3 regions of the Massilia sp. PWRC2 genome follow, and region 1 is predicted to be linked to each of the others. Evidence: predicted binding sites of a transcription regulator. Region 1 holds the regulator's gene; each other region holds the start of a gene.

Region 1 (5,511 bases):
TCGTCAACAATTTTAATGATGCGCTGCCGCCCGGCAAGCGGATTCCTGCGCCCGTGGCGAAGCAGATGAGCCCGGCGCAAATGAACGCCGCGCAAAACCGCATGGCCGCCGTCTACGAGCAGGTGATCACCGCCGCCCAGACCGATGCCCAGGACATCACGGCGCGCCGCGAAGCGTGGCGCCAGGCCACCGCGGCGCACGTGGCCGCCGCCAACGACGCTGCTGCGCGCAAGGGCCAGCAGCGGCGCGACGACTTGCTCAACGATCTGCGCCGCAGCGCCGATGACGTGCGTATGCAGTCGGGGCCCGGTCGCAGCGGTGGCGCGACCAAGTAATTCCACGCCAAAGTAAATTTATGTAAGCAGGGCGGACGCCACTGGAAACGGCGCGCAATCCGGTTAAGATAGTGGCATTTTTACGACCGGTTCCCTACATGAAGACTCTTGTATTGTGCGTTGCGCTGCTGTGTGCCGGCGCCGCCACTGCCGATGAACTTGCCGACGCAGACGCCCTGTTTGCCAAAAAATCCTATCCGCAAGCGCTGCAGCTGTACACGCGGCTGGCCACTGCTGGCAACGTGGTGGCCCAGCGCCACCTGGGCGAAATGTACTGGTATGGCGAAGCGGGCGCCGTCAGCGACGACAAGGCGCAGGGCTGGTTCCGCCGCGCTGCGGCAAGTGGTGACAAGGAAGCGGCCGCGGCGCTCGAAGTGATGCGCCAGCGCGTGCTTCGCCAAACGGACATTGCATTCTGGACCGACAGGTATGACGGCGAAGAACTGCGTTCCGGCAAATTCAAGTGCAGCGCGCCCCGCATTCCCGCCATATCGAAAGACAATCCTGACATTGACGCCGTGCTCGCGCGCGTGAAGCTGTGGCAGGATTGCTATAACGGTTTGGTCGGCAAGCTCAATGGCGCCACCTTCGCCAGCGAGGTGCCCGCCGATCTGGGCAAACTGATGAAGCAGGAAGAAATCGACAAGGTCAACGCGCGGCTGGAAAAGATCCATACGCGGCTGGCGGAAGACGCCCGCATCAGCAGTCAAATTATTCTCGCCGATATCGCAGCATGGCGCAGCGCTACCGACAGCTGGGTCAAGGAACACAATGACATCATCAAGTCGGCACCGACGGCAGACCGCCAGGCCGATATTGAAGCGCGCAAACGCAACTACGCGCCCAAGTAATTCCCTTGTAACGCAGAATGCAGGTGGTCAGCGCCGTGGCGGCGACCGCCGGCGCCGGCGCTTAATGCCAGCTGCGCAGCAAGCCCACGGCCAAGCCTTCGAGGGCGAAGTCATCGCGGTCGGGGTCGACTTCGATGATTTTAAAATCGGCGTTTTCCGGCAACAGCTCGACCAGCCGGCCCGTCTTGCGGTAGCGCTTGACCGTCACTTCGCTGCCGATGCGGGCAACGACAATCTGGCCATTTTTGGCGCTATCGACCTTTTTGACGGCCAGCAGGTCACCATCCATGATGCCGATATCGCGCATCGATTCGCCGCGCACCTTGAGCAGGAAGTCGGGCCTGGCCGAAAACATGGCGGGGTCGACGTTGTAGGTGGCTTCGACATGCTCTTGCGCCAGCATGGGCGAACCGGCCGCGACGCGGCCGACCAGCGGCAGCGCCATGGTCAGCAGCGCGGCCGGCACTGCCGGAGCTGCTTCCACCGAGGCGCCGATCAGGCGGATGCCACGCGAAGTACCGGGGGAAATTTCGATCGCGCCTTTGCGGGCCAGCGCCTGCAAATGTTCTTCGGCGGCGTTGGCTGATTTAAATCCCAGTTCGTTGGCGATTTCCGCGCGGGTCGGAGGAAAACCCGTGTTGTCGATGGCCTCGCGGATCAAATCGAGAATCTGTTGTTGCCGTGCAGTGAGCTTGATCATGGGCCTGTAAGTGCTGGGGTTATAGACAGACTGTATTTTTGTACAGTATATCGACGCGTGCAAGGGAAATTCACTGTTATTGGCGTTATTTATGCAAATAACCGCATAGTTGGTGGCGCGCGGGCGAGAAAAGGGGGAATTGACGCTACCGTGACGCGCAATCGGGACGGGCGAGTAGGCGCCAGCCTGGCCCGGCCAGTCCCCCTTCGGCAACGGAAGGAGGTGTTCATTTTCGCCAGGATGCGTTATAATTGCCGGCTTTCCCTTCCCACACTCGTCTTGACGCCGAGGTGGGCTTATGTTTTAAACGTCCTCAAGGAGCAATTGAATGCGTCATTATGAAATCGTTTTTATCGTCCACCCGGACCAAAGCGAGCAAGTCCCGGCGATGATCGAGCGTTACAAGGCCAGCGTCAGCGCACGCGGCGGTAACATCCATCGCGTCGAAGACTGGGGCCGTCGTCAGATGGCTTACTCGATCCAGAAGCTGCCGAAGGCACACTACATCTGCATGAACATCGAATGCGACAACGAGACGCTGGTCGAACTCGAAACCGCCTTCAAATTCAATGATGCTGTCCTGCGTCACCTGACCGTGCGCATGAAGAAAGCTGAAACCACGCCATCGCCGATGATGAAATCGGTCCAGCGTGAAGATGCAGCCAAGAGCCACCGCTCGGAAGCACCAGCACCAGCAGCCGTCGCAGCACCCGCCGCTGCCTGATTGACTGGCAGGAACAAGTTAGCTGGGAAGTGAATTCATTTCAGGTCGTAGCAACAATTACCGAGCGCGACGTATTGCGCTACACCCCGGCCGGCGTGCCGATCGTGTCCGCCACCCTGACGCACAGTTCGCATCAGGTTGAAGCAGGGGTGGCGAGGTTGACCGAATTCGAGATGCTGGCCGTTGCGGCTGGCGAAATCTCAGGACGGTTTGCCCAGTCGGAGTTGGGCGCGGTGTACCAGTTCACGGGTTTTCTTGCCAAGAAAAATCGGAATAGCAGAGCGTTGGTGTTTCACATCATTGATTTCAATGCGGCCGCATCTGCGGCGCATATTTTAGATACAGGAGCCTCAAATGGCATTCGGTAAAAAGTTCGACAAAAACAAGCTCAAGCTCAAAGAAAAGCGCAAACAACAGAACCCTCTGTTCAAGCGCAAGAAGTTCTGCCGCTTCACCGCTGCAAACGTCGAGCAGGTCGACTACAAAGACGTCGATACCCTGAAAGACTTCGTCCAGGAAAACGGCAAGATCATGCCAGCACGCCTGACCGGCACCAAGGCGCACTACCAGCGCCAGGTTGACACCGCCATCAAGCGCGCACGCTACCTCGCGCTGCTGCCTTACACCGACCTGCACCACGCTTAAGCGCTGCAGAGAACCTGGAGAATCACTATGCAAATCATTCTGTTAGAAAAAGTCGTAAACGTCGGCAACCTGGGCGATGTTGTTAAAGTCAAAGATGGTTACGCACGTAACTTCCTGATCCCGCAACGCATGGCCCGCCGCGCTACCGCGTCGGCTGTCGCCGAATTCGAAGTCAAGCGCGCTGAGCTGGAAAAAGCCGCTGCCGCCAAACTGGCCGCATCGCAAGCCCAGGGCGACAAGCTGTCCGGCATGACCATCACCATCGCCCAGAAAGCCGGCGTTGACGGTCGTCTGTTCGGTTCGGTCACCAACTTCGACATCGCTGAAGCGTTGACGAAGGCCAGTTTCGCCGTCGAAAAAGCCCAGGTTCGCATGCCGAACGGCCCGCTGAAAACGACCGGCGAGCACGCTGTTGCCGTTGCTCTGCACACCGACGTGGTGGTCGATATCACCGTCACCGTGGTTGGCGAAGCTGCCTAAGCACTGCAAGCCTATCGGTTGACGCCGGCGCGCCCCAAGCGCGCACGATGACGACACGTAGCCGGGTAATCCGGTTGAAAAGCCGGATGATTCCGGCTTTTTTACGTCTGTGCGGGGCGAAATTTCTCACCAATTCTTGCGGGGGATGCACGCGTTGCGGGTATAATTCGCGCCATGAACGCCCCCCATGACCCGCAAGTCGACGCCCTGCGCGTGCCGCCCCATTCGATCGAGGCAGAGCAATCCGTGATTGGTGGTTTGCTGCGCGATAATGCCGCGTGGGACCGCATCGCCGATTTCATGCATGCCGATGATTTCTATCGTTACGACCACCGCATCATCTTTGAGCAATTGGTCAAGCTGATCAATGCGGCCAAGCCGGCCGACGTCATTACCGTGTTCGAGGCCTTGACCAACCTCGGCAAAGCCGATGAAGTGGGCGGCCTGCAGTACTTGAACGCGATGGCGCAAAACACCCCGTCAGCAGCGAATATCCGCCGCTATGCCGAGATCGTGCGCGACCGCGGCATCCTGCGCAAATTGATCACCGTCGCCGATGAAATTTCCGGCAACGCATTTAATCCGCAGGGCAAGGAAGTCAAGCAGATGCTTGATGAAGCCGAGTCAAAAATTTTTGCCATCGCCGAAGCGGGCTCGCGCGGCGCCCAGGGCTGGGTGGCGGTGCAGCCCCTGTTGACCCAGGTGGTCGAACGCATCGATGAATTGTATTCGCGCGATAACCAGAGCGAAATTACCGGCGTGCCGACCGGTTTCATCGACCTCGACCGCATGACCTCGGGGCTGCAGCCGGGCGACCTGGTGATCGTTGCCGGTCGTCCATCGATGGGCAAGACGGCGTTTTCCATCAACATCGGCGAGAACGTCGCCATCGATGCCGGCTTGCCGGTGGCGGTGTTTTCGATGGAGATGGGCGGCACCCAGCTGGCCATGCGGATGCTCGGTTCGGTCGGCCAGCTCGACCAGCACCGCCTGCGTACCGGCCGCCTGCTCGATGAAGATTGGCCGCGCCTGACCCACGCCATTCAAAAAATGAACGACGCCCAGCTCTACATCGACGAGACGCCGGCCTTAAATTCGATCGAGCTGCGCGCCCGCTCGCGCCGGCTGTCGCGCCAGTGCGGCAAGCTGGGCTTGATCATCGTCGACTACCTGCAACTGATGACGGGTAATCAGCCGGGTGATAACCGCGCCTCGGAAATTTCCGAGATTTCGCGCGGCTTGAAGGGCCTGGCGAAGGAACTCCACTGTCCCGTGATCGCACTGTCGCAGCTGAACCGCTCGCTCGAGCAGCGGCCGAACAAACGGCCCATCATGTCGGACCTGCGCGAATCGGGCGCCATCGAGCAGGATGCCGACGTCATCATCTTCCTGTACCGCGACGAGGTCTACAACCCCGACTCGCCCGACAAGGGCACCGCGGAAATCATTATCGGCAAGCAGCGTAACGGCCCGATCGGCGCCGTGCGGCTGACCTGGATCGGCCAGTACACCAAGTTTGGTAACTACAGCGGTGGCCTGGCGCTCTATCAGGGCGACTGATCCGTTTCCATCGAAGTTTCAAGTAGCACCGATACCAGCCCGCCATGCCGCGCGCAGCGGCGGGCCGCATCGCAATGTATGCAGTAAACGTAGTCGCTGTGCAGTAAATAACGGAGAAAAACCATGTTTGGACGCTTGATGCCCACCGAGGGCAAATTTTTTGACCTGTTCAACCAGCACGCCGCCCTGTGCGTGAAGGGCGCGCACGAAATGGTC
Region 2 (5,511 bases), on a different contig from region 1:
ACCGAGGAAAAGCTGATCCGTCTGGCGCGCATCGATAGTCTGACGGGGATCGGCAACCGCCGCCTGTTTGTCGAGTCGCTGCACATGGCGATCGAGCGCAGCAACCGCCACGGTGCGCCGCTGGCGCTGGCGTATCTGGACATCGACCTATTCAAGTCGATCAACGACAGCCACGGTCACGCCGTCGGCGACGAGGTCCTGAAGGAATTCGCGCGCCGCCTGCAGGCCGGTGTGCGCAGCACCGACAGCGTGGCGCGCCTGTCGGGCGACGAATTCGTCATCATCATCAACGAGCTGACGGAGGATGCCGACTGCCAGCTGCTGGCAGAAAAAATCGCCAGCGCCATCCGCAAGCCATTTCATGTGGCCGGCCTGCAGCTGGCGGTGACCACCAGCGTCGGCGTGGCCCGCTACAGCGGCGGCGAAAGCCATGAGCAACTGCTGGCCAACGCCGATCACGCCCTGTATCAGGCCAAGCGGCGCGGGCGTGACGGTGTGGCCGTATTCCAGGTGCTGCTACCGGTGCCGTGATGGCTCAGCAGAAATGGCACTGGCACCGCGCGCTGCCAGCTCCCACACGCGCTTGCGGGGGGATGTCTGCCCCATCTTCCTTAGGCCAAAAGGTTGTTTGCGTGAAATTGAATATGTTCACCCACAAAGCTGGCCACAAAATAATAACCATGGTCGTACAGCGCATGCCGGCGTATCGTCACTGCCTGACCAGCCTGCGCGCAGGCATTCTCGAACACATCAGGGCGCAGCTGGGTGCGCAGGAACTTGTCGCCCAGCCCCTGGTCAATCAGGATACCGTTGGCAAATGGCGCCTTGGCTGCCCGCATCAGCAGGCTGGCATCGTACTGCGCCCAGTCGGCGTGATCGCCACCCAAATAAGTGGTGAAGGCTTTTTCGCCCCACGGGCACAGCGAGGGCGCGGCGATCGGCGCAAACGCTGACACCGAGCGGAACAGGTCGGGATGGCGCAGGGCCATCACCAGCGCGCCATGGCCGCCCATCGAGTGGCCAAAAATGCCGATGCGCGCGGCGTCGACGGCAAAGCTGGCCACCACCAGCGCGTGTAATTCCAGCAGGTAGCTGTGCATGCGGTAATGGCTGGCCCACGGCGCCACCGTGGCGTCGACATAAAAGCCGGCAGCGACTCCCACTTCCCAGTCGTCGGCTTCACCCGGCACGCCAGCGCCGCGCGGGCTGGTGTCGGCAGCGATCAATACCATGCCGGCGGCGGCGGCGTAGCGCTGGGCGCCGGCCTTGGTCATGAAGGTTTCTTCATTGCAGGTCAGACCGGCCAGGTAAAACAGCGCCGGCAGGCGAGTCTCGCCGCTGCCAGTTGCCGCAGATGCTAGCGTCGCCGCGGCCGGCAGAAAAATCGAAAAGCGCATCGGCAAACCGATGGCGCGCGAGTGGTGACGATAAAAACGCTGGACGCCGCCAAAGCAGGCGTGTTCGCTGATCAGTTCAAGCTGTTCGTGCATGGGAAGTGTCCGGTTGGGTGTGCAGGCTGCATTTTACCCGTGAACCACGGCAACGCCCGCTACACCAGCAGCTACACCAGCAGCAGCGCCCCCAGCAGCGCGCCGGTCGCCAGCACCCACAGCACGTGGATGTTGGTGCGCCACAGCAGCAGTCCGGCCGCCAGTGACAGCAACCACAGCGGCCAGTCGCGCTGTGGCACGCCGCCGGCGGCGCCGAGGATGAAGCTGGTGGAAAACAGCAGGCCGATCACCAATGGCGCCATGCCCTGCTTGAAAGCGCGCACGCCGCGCAGATGGCGGTTGCGCTGGCCCCACTGGGCGGCAACGAAGGTCAGCACGGTCGACGGCAGCAGGATGCCACCCATGGTCACCGCCACGCCGAGGGCGGCGGCCGCCGTGCTGCCCGTGTTCAAGCCCACCTGCCAGCCCATCAGGGCGACGAACAGCACGTTCGGCCCCGGCGCGGCCTGGGCCAGGGCGATCGATTGGCTAAATTGCGCAGCTGTCAGCCAGTGGTGCTGCTCGACCAGGTAGCGGTGCATCTCGGCGGTGGTGGAAATGGCGCCGCCGACCGACATCAGCGAGAGCATCAGATAGTGGGCGAACAGGTCGAACCAGTCGCCCCAGCTCAGTACCAGATGCGGCGTCATCTGGCGGGCGCCAGATGACGCCAGGCCAGCACGATGCCGAGGCCGCCCAGGCCCAGCAGCACCAGACTGAGCCGAACTTGTAGCAGCGCCACCAGCACGAAGGCGGCGCCGGCGATGGCCAGGCCGGCAGGCAGGGGGATCGGACTGGTTTTCAGCGCAGTGGCCAGTTTGAGGCTGGCCGCGCCGATCAGACCGGCGCACACGGCCGCCATCGCGCGCAGGGCACCGGCAACGTGGACATTGTCGGCAAAGCGCGCATGCAGCGTCACCAGCAGCAAGATCAGTATCAGCGGCACCACCAGCATGCCAGCCAGCGCCGCCAGGGCGCCAGCCAGGCCGAAATAGCGCCCGCCGATCATCAGCGACAGGTTGACCACGTTCGGCCCCGGCAGGATCTGCGCCACCGCCCAGTCTTCGATGAATTCTTCCTGCGTGAGCCAGCGCTTGCGTTCGACCACTTCGCGCTGGACGATGGCCAGCACGCCGCCAAAGCCCTGCAGCGCCAGCACGGTAAATGAAAAGAACAGGTCGGTGAGCGAGGCGGGGCCGGGCCGGGAGGTAGCGGTCATGGCACAATTATCGCTGCCGCCAGCACAACTGTCCATGCCACAAGGAATGATGTAAATAGCATGGCCAGATCCGCATGCAGCCGCCGCAGTCATGGTAGTGTGGGTGCGGTGGTGGCGCTGGCCGAGGGGGCAGCGCCACCGCTTCAAGCAATGTCCTGCGCACATGTTGCGGGTGTCGATGGAATCCTGCCATTGACTTCGCCCGCTTTTGTCAGATACTCCCAGTGCCAGCGAGTCGCCGTATATAATTTTTGCAAGGAATCGCACAATGAATACGTTTAACAAAGCGGTCGCTGCGGCGCACCTGCCAAGACCGTCCAAGCACGCGCGCAGCGACGCCCGTTCGCGCGACATCGTTGACCATGCCATTGTCGTGCAGGAAACGGCGAACACCATGGCGGCCGTCGAATACCTCAAATCGCACGATGTCGCCGCCCACGTGATCGAGCGGGTGCTGCTCGATCCGCAGCGCCGGCGCACCGCTTTGCCGGCCTGACGGCGCCCGGCGCCGCCGTCATTGCAGTAACAGCCGCCGCCGCCGCCGGGCGGCGCCGGGGCCGTCAAGGTGCCGAGAAATTCTTTTTTATAAATTTTGACCAGGATCAGGGTTGACTTTGTAAGTCATTGATTTAAAGGCATAAAATTTTTGCCTTTAAACCGGGCACTTTGTTGAAAGCCGCGCCAGACAAGGGCTGCGACGTGTCAAGAGGGGCTTATCCACACAGTTGTCCACATTGATTGTGGATATCTAAAAATACTGTTTATAAACGGATACTTACGACCGCAAGGGGCGCGATAGGGACGGCCGCTGCGGTCCTTCGATGGCCTCGCGGGAGGGGCGGCGAAAAAATAATGAAAAAAATAAAAGCAAAAAAATAAGCAAAAAGTAAGCGAAAAGTAAGTGCAACGCCCGAGCGAACCAGAATAAGGCTTGCGCTGCACTACTGGATAAATGTACAGTGAATTTTATTCTACAGACCCTGACGCACGATGTCCAATGTTGCTTTACCCGGGGCGCCGCTTGCCGCCACCGATGACCTGTCCGGTCGCCCCGATCCGCTTGATCCCTACGCTGCGCTGAACCCGCCCCAGCGTGCGGCCGTCGAACACGGCTTTGACGTCCACGCGGGCGCCGCTCGGGTGCCGGGGGTCGGTGCGCCCCTGCTGGTCATTGCCGGCGCTGGCTCCGGCAAGACCAATACCTTGGCGCACCGGGTGGCGCGGCTGATCCAGGGCGGTGCCGATCCCCAGCGCATCCTGCTGTTGACGTTTTCGCGGCGCGCCGCCGGCGAAATGAGCCACCGCGCCGGCGCCGTCCTGCAACGGGTGATGCAATTGCGCGGCAGCGCGCCGCCCACCAGCCTGCCATGGGCGGGCACCTTTCACGCCATCGGCGCGCGCCTGCTGCGCCGCTATGCCGCCAGCGTGGGCCTTGACGAATCGTTCACCATCCACGACCGCGGCGACGCCGAAGACTTGATGGGACTGGTCCGGCACGACATCGGCCTGACCGCCACCGCCAAACGCTTCCCCCTGAAAGGCACTTGCCTGTCAATCTATTCGCGCGTCGTCAACAGCGGCGAGACGCTGGCCGACGTATTGCAGAGTACTTTCCCGTGGTGCAAGGAGTGGCAGAGCGAGCTCAAACGCCTGTTCGGCGCCTATGTCGACGCCAAGCAGGAGCAAAACGTGCTCGACTACGACGATTTGCTACTGTTCTGGGCCGACATGGCGGCCGAGCCGCAGCTGGGGGCGGCGCTCGGCGCGCTGTTCGATCACGTGCTGGTCGACGAGTACCAGGACACCAACCGCCTGCAGGCCGCCATTCTGACCGGCATGAAGCCCGATGGCGCCGGCGTCATGGTGGTGGGCGACGATGCCCAGTCGATTTATTCGTTTCGCGGCGCCACCGTACGCAACATCCTCGACTTCCCGCGCCAGTTTTCGCAGCCGGCCCAGTGCATCACCCTCGAGCGCAATTACCGCTCGACCCAGCCGATTCTCGACGCCTCCAATGCGGTGATCGCTGCCGCCCTCGAGCGCCACGCGAAAACCTTGTGGACCGACCACAGCTCGACCATCTTGCCGCAGCTGGTGCTCATTCCCGATGAAGCCGAGCAGGCGCGCTGGGTCTGCCGCCGCGTGCTCGAGCACCGCGAAGGGGGCATGCGCCTGAAAGACCAGGCGGTGCTGTTCCGCGCGGCCAGCCACAGCGCCCCGCTGGAGCTCGAGCTGATGCGCCGAAATATTCCGTTCGTTAAATTTGGTGGCCTCAAGTTTCTGGAAGCATCGCACATCAAGGACGTGCTGGCGGTGTTGCGCTTCGCCCAGAATCCGAGCGGCCGGATGGCCGGCTTCCGCGTGGCGCAATTGATCCCTGGCATAGGGCCGGCCACCGCCAGCAAGCTGCTCGATGCCGTCGGCACGGCCGCCGATGCGGTGGCGGCACTCACCGGCTTCGCCGTGCCGCCACGCAGTCAGGGCGACTGGCAACCGTTCGTCGCCCTCTACATGCAACTGCGCACGGCCGGCCTGCGCTGGCCGGCCGACATCGAGCTGGTACAACAGTGGTATGCACCGCACCTCGAACGCATGCACGACGACGCCAGCGTGCGCGCGGCCGACATCTTGCAACTGGCGCAACTGGCGGGTGCCTATGGCAGCCGTGCAGAATTTCTGGCCGAGATCACCCTCGATCCGCCCGAGGCGACCAGCGACCGCGCCGGTCCACCCTTGCTCGACGACGATTATCTGATCTTGTCGACCATCCATTCCGCCAAGGGGCAGGAGTGGAAATCGGTG
Region 3 (5,511 bases), on a different contig from region 1:
GCATGCCCATGATTTGCTCGGCGTATTCCTTGACCTGCTCGAGCGACTTGGCAACCTTGACGCCGCCGCCTTTGCCGCGGCCGCCGGCGTGGATCTGGGCCTTGACGACCCAGACTTTGCCGCCGAGGGTCTCGGCGGCTTTGACCGCCTCGTCAACGGTCATGCACGCGATACCGCGCGGTACCGTCACTCCGAATTGCCGGAGGATTTCCTTGCCTTGATACTCATGGATCTTCATGCTGGCTTCCCTTCTTCTGAAACTGATGTGGTGAAATAAGTGAAACTAAGACGATGCGTTACGGCGCTGCATCGGCGAGACCGCATTGCGCGCCCAAATACGGCGCGTTAAAAAAATATGATGCCAACGATGATGCAACCGGTGGTGCATCCGGTAGTGCAAACTATGTAACGACCGGCTTGGCGTACCAGCGCGGGTAATAGCGGGCAACGGCCGGGCCGTCGATCCGCAGGGCATGGCAGCGATCGAGCTGGAACGGCTGCTCCATCGAGGCATCGTCGCCATCGCCATCGCGCGTCTGGATGACGTCGTTGGCGTAGGCCTGGATGGCGGCGGTGGGCAACACCAGCGCCAGTTCAGTCAGATGGGTGCAACCAAGCACGCCGGCCAGGCGGTCTTTCAGGCGCAGGCGAAAGTGGTTCATCAGCGAGAGCCCGATCAGGCTTTTGTAGGCGGGACCGATGGTGTCGCAGTAACCTGGATAGGGCACGCTGTCGGACGCCGCCTCGGCGTCGATGATGGTAAAGGCACGGTCAATGGTGATGCGCAAGTGCAGGTCGTGCACGGGGGTGCCGCCGGGACGCAGGCCGGAGGCGAGACGGATGTCGGCGACCTTGATATCGGTAATACGGGCGTCAAGATCCCACAATCCATCCTCGCGGGCATGGGCGTCGACGACAATCGCACGGGTATGCCGTAAAGCGCGTGGGACGGGAGGAGACAGAGGCATAGAGACCAGTGCCGGCGTAGCGGCAGTAATGGGTGATGCAGCCGTGTGCTGATGCACGCCACCCCAGCTTCTGTGGTGGCAACCGCTCTTGCGGCGCTGCTAAAACCCTAAAAGTGTAGCACACGGGGCATTCAAACAAAAGTGGGGCATCGCTTTTGTTGGGAAATCAAGCAGGGGTGAACGGCGGGATGCTGCTTAGCTCAGGGAAAATGGGACAGGCGACTGCGCGCCAGCCCCCCCTGCTGCAAGCCTTGAACGACGGGGCGTCGTCCGTTAGTATAAAAAGAGCATGGCACCGCCGCCGGTGAAGTGCGGGTGCACCCTGCCCGGAGCGCCCGCAGCGACGGCGCCATGCCAAAAACGACATGATGAATTTGCTGAATGTGCTAAATGTGCTGAAAAGCGGGCTGCGGCTGTCACGGCGCGCAGCGTTGCAGCACTTTAAAAATCGTCGTCGAGCCCTTTGATGGCATGCCGCACTGCCGCCTGCGAAAAACCGCGCTGCAGCAAAAAGCGCATTTGCTTGGCGCGCCCGGCGGCGTCGCTGGCGACCTCGCCAAATTTGCGCCGCCAGACGTCGGCCGCCCGCGCTGCCTCCGTATCGACCAGTCCAGTCTTGAGTTCTTTCAAGGCGTCTCCGCTGACACCGTGCTGCTGCAGCTCGGCGACAATGCGGCTGTTGCCGTAGCGCGCTCCGCGCCGGTTGATCAGCGATTCGGAAAAACGCTCCGTCGACAGCCAGTTATGTTGTTCAAGAAAGTCGAGCAACGCGTCCACATCGTCGCCCTCTTCCGCATGCCTGCTCAACTTGCGCCCCAGCTCGATACGGCTGTGCTCGCGCATCGACAGGTAGCGCAGCGCCCGTCCCTTTAAACTGAGCGGTGGACTGCGCATCACCCTTGCGCCCGACGTGGGGGCGCCGTACTGCTTGCCAGTGACGGCAGCGCTAACAAAAAAACATAGAAAAACCACGTCGACAACATCACCGCTCCTGCCTTGACTGCCCAGCGCGCGCCGGTGTCGCCGCCGCGGCGGCGACACCGGTACCGGGGCCAGTGCCAAAGCCATCCACCACTCGCGACCGCCCGGCGCCGTGCTGGCCAGACGGGCTGATCGACTAATCAGCCCGTGACCAGCTAGCCCAGCGTTGGCGCACCCTGACCAGCGCAGTGCTTACTCGGCCACGGCCTTGGCCTTGGCCGGTTTAGCCGCTGGCTCGTCACCGGCTGCTGCTGCAACCACGAAGCCCGGGGTGCCCGGCAGCGCCGGCGGTAGTTCGCGCACGCCGAGGGCGGCACGCACCTTGTTTTCGATCTCGCGTGCCAGCGCTGGACGCTCAACCAGGAACAGGCGGGCATTATCCTTGCCCTGGCCGATACGCTCGCCGTTGTAGCTGTACCAGGAACCGGCTTTTTCGACGATTTTATTGTCGGCGCCCAGGTCGAGGATTTCGCCTTCGCGCGAGGTGCCGGCGCCGTACAGAATGTCGAAGTGCGCTTCGCGGAACGGCGGCGCGATCTTGTTCTTGACGACCTTGACCTTGGTTTCGTTACCAATGACCTCGTCGCCCGATTTGATGGACCCGGTACGGCGAATGTCGAGGCGCACGGAGGCGTAAAACTTCAGTGCGTTACCGCCTGTGGTGGTCTCCGGGCTGCCGAACATGACGCCGATTTTCATGCGGATCTGATTGATGAAGATGACCAGGGTATTGGTGCGGTTGATCGAACCGGTCAGCTTGCGCAGCGCTTGCGACATCAGGCGTGCCTGCAGGCCCGGCAGCGAATCGCCCATATCGCCTTCGATTTCGGCGCGCGGCGTCAAGGCTGCCACCGAGTCGATGACGACCAGGTCGACACTGCCCGAACGGACCAGGGCATCGCAGATTTCCAGTGCCTGTTCACCCGTGTCTGGCTGCGAAATGAGCAGGTCCGACAGGTTGATACCCAGCTTTTGTGCATAGCCCACGTCAAGCGCGTGTTCGGCATCGATGAAGGCACAGGTGCCGCCCAGCTTTTGCATTTGTGCGATGGTCTGCAGGGTCAGCGTGGTCTTGCCGGACGATTCTGGCCCGTAGATTTCCACGATACGGCCGCGCGGCAAGCCGCCCACGCCCAGCGCGATGTCCAGCCCCAGCGAGCCGGTCGAGACGACTTGCACTTCTTCGATGGGCGCATTGCCATCCATGCGCATGACCGAGCCTTTGCCAAACTGCTTTTCGATTTGCGCCAGTGCGGCGGCGAGCGCCTTTACTTTTTCTGCGGCGTTCAAATTCGTTTTCTTATCGTCCATAATGTTCTTTCGTCTTGAGTAGGCCGGTGCAGGGCCAAAGGGAGATCACAGTCACCACTGTACAAGCATACAGTAGTTTGTGCAAGCGCTGTTTGCAGCGGCGCGGCCGGCTGCCAGCTTGGGTGACATGGCTTTTGGTAGCAAAAGCTCGCCTTCCCCGGTTAAATGAAACACAATGCAATTTACATTCATCACGTCGCACCCAGGGGTTCCGCCATGCGCATTTTACTTGCCGAAGATGATAGCGTACTTGCCGATGGATTGACGCGCTCCTTGCGCCAGTCAGGCTATGCAATCGACTGCGTCAGGAACGGTCCCGACGCCGACACCGCGCTGTCGACCCAGGAGTTCGACCTGCTCATTCTCGACCTCGGTTTGCCGCGCATGTCGGGCCTGGAAGTGCTGCGCCGCCTGCGCGCGCGCGCCTCGCTGCTGCCGGTGCTGATCTTGACGGCGGCCGACTCGATCGAGCAGCGCGTCAATGGACTCGACCTCGGTGCCGACGATTACATGGCCAAGCCGTTTGCCCTGTCCGAGCTCGAAGCGCGGGTGCGCGCGCTGACCCGGCGCGGCGCCGGCGGCGGTCCGGCGCTGATCCGCCACGGCCCGCTGGTGTATGACCAGGTTGGCCGCAGCGCCTATATCAATGAGCAGCTGCTCGACCTGTCGGCGCGCGAGCTGGGGCTGCTGGAAATCCTGCTGGCAAGGAGTGGCCGGCTGGTCTCCAAAGAACAGCTGGTCGACCACCTGTGCGAATGGGGCGAAGAAGTGTCAAACAATGCCATCGAGGTGTATGTCCACCGGCTGCGTAAAAAGCTCGAGGTGGGCGGCGTGCGCATCGCCACCGTGCGCGGCCTGGGCTACAGCCTGGAAAAAGCCGCCGCCGAGCCGGCCGGCGCTGCCGTTGCCAGCGCCCCCGCCAGTGCCATCGCCACCGTCAAGTGAGCGAGCGCGATCGCACGGCGCCGGCGCCGCCCTACCGGCCACCGGCCGCCGAACAGGACGAGAGCATCCAGCACTCGCTGTTCGGCGAAATTCTCGACTGGATGCTGGCGCCGCTGCTACTGCTATGGCCGATGAGTATCGCCATTACTTACCTGGTCGCCAAGTCGATCGCCAATCAACCGTTCGACCATGCGCTCGAAGACGCTGTCACCGTGGTGGCCCAGCAGCTGCGCGAAGTCGATGGCCGCGTGGTGTCGCAACTGGCCGGCAGCGCCCGCGAAATCCTGCGCGCCGACGAGGTCGACCACATTTATTTTCAGGTGATCGGGCCGCGCGGCGCGCTGGTCGATGGCGACCCCGATCTGCCGCTGCCACCGGACGACGAACGCGAACCTGAGCGCCGTAGCGCCGCCGTGCAGTTCCGTAACGCCACCATGCAGGGTACCCCGGTGCGGGTGGCCTACACCTACGTCAACCTGCGCCCGGCGACGGCCGCAAGCAGCGCCCCCGCCGACGCCCACCACGCCCTGGTGCAGGTGGCCGAAACGCTCGACAAGCGCGCCGGCCTGGCCAATGAAATCATCAAGGGCGTGATCCTGCCGCAGTTCATCATCCTGCCGATCGTGCTGGCACTGGTGTGGTTTGCGCTGGCGCGCGGCCTGTCGCCGCTGGCGCAGCTGCAGGAACGGATCCGCGCGCGCCGCCCCGACGACCTCTCGCCCATCGATTCGCGCCAGGTGCCGGAAGAGATCTCGCCGCTGGTCGGCTCGCTCAACGACATGCTGGGACGGCTGGCGCAAACCATCGACATGCAAAAGCGCTTCATCGCCGATGCCGCGCACCAGATGAAAACCCCGCTGGCCGGCATGCGCATGCAGTCTGAACTGGCGCTGCGCCAGGTCGATCCGGACGAGATCCACCGCTCGCTCGAACAGCTGGCCAAGAGTTCGGAATCGGCCACCCGCCTGGTCAACCAGCTGCTGGCGCTGGCGCGCGCCGAACAGCAGCCGCATGCGGGCGCGCCGCTGGCGCCGACCGACCTGGCCAGCCTGGCGCGCGACACCGTGCGCGACTGGGTGCAGGCATCGTTCGCTTACCAGATCGACCTCGGTTACGAGTCACCGGTTAATGCCAGCGCCGCCGATACCGTGCTGATCGCCGCCAATCCGCTGATGCTGCGCGAACTGCTCTCCAACCTGATCGACAACGCGCTGCGCTACACGCCCGCTGGCGGCAGCGTGACGGTGCGCGTGCTGGCCGCAGCCGGCGGCAGCGGCCAGGCCGTGCTGGAAGTGGAAGACAGCGG

The links. Region 1 encodes LexA, which represses DNA repair genes until DNA is damaged. Its sites were predicted from a motif close to ACTGTATNNNNATACAGT; they were not measured.
Region 2: the regulator LexA is predicted to act here: its motif matches at 3,653-3,670, upstream of ACP7BZ_RS15045 (ATP-dependent helicase).
Region 3: the regulator LexA is predicted to act here: its motif matches at 3,317-3,334, upstream of recA (recombinase RecA).

Annotation. Positions count from the first base shown of each region.
Region 1 is NZ_JAFCUW010000001.1:433,958-439,468, reverse strand. It holds gene ACP7BZ_RS01995 (hypothetical protein) at 1-335, shown strand, start outside; gene ACP7BZ_RS01990 (tetratricopeptide repeat protein) at 434-1,186, shown strand; gene lexA (transcriptional repressor LexA) at 1,248-1,886, opposite strand; gene rpsF (30S ribosomal protein S6) at 2,215-2,610, shown strand; gene priB (primosomal replication protein N) at 2,640-2,978, shown strand; gene rpsR (30S ribosomal protein S18) at 2,965-3,255, shown strand; gene rplI (50S ribosomal protein L9) at 3,283-3,735, shown strand; gene ACP7BZ_RS01960 (replicative DNA helicase) at 3,910-5,295, shown strand; gene ACP7BZ_RS01955 (DUF47 domain-containing protein) at 5,419-5,511, shown strand, end outside.
Region 2 is NZ_JAFCUW010000007.1:160,235-165,745, reverse strand. It holds gene ACP7BZ_RS15070 (diguanylate cyclase domain-containing protein) at 1-531, shown strand, start outside; gene fghA (S-formylglutathione hydrolase) at 612-1,490, opposite strand; gene ACP7BZ_RS15060 (chromate transporter) at 1,562-2,140, opposite strand; gene ACP7BZ_RS15055 (chromate transporter) at 2,137-2,709, opposite strand; gene ACP7BZ_RS15050 (hypothetical protein) at 2,978-3,205, shown strand; gene ACP7BZ_RS15045 (ATP-dependent helicase) at 3,700-5,511, shown strand, end outside.
Region 3 is NZ_JAFCUW010000016.1:55,877-61,387, reverse strand. It holds gene sucC (ADP-forming succinate--CoA ligase subunit beta) at 1-238, opposite strand, end outside; gene ACP7BZ_RS21985 (DUF2889 domain-containing protein) at 402-968, opposite strand; gene recX (recombination regulator RecX) at 1,410-1,862, opposite strand; gene recA (recombinase RecA) at 2,142-3,260, opposite strand; gene ACP7BZ_RS21970 (response regulator) at 3,477-4,205, shown strand; gene ACP7BZ_RS21965 (sensor histidine kinase N-terminal domain-containing protein) at 4,202-5,511, shown strand, end outside.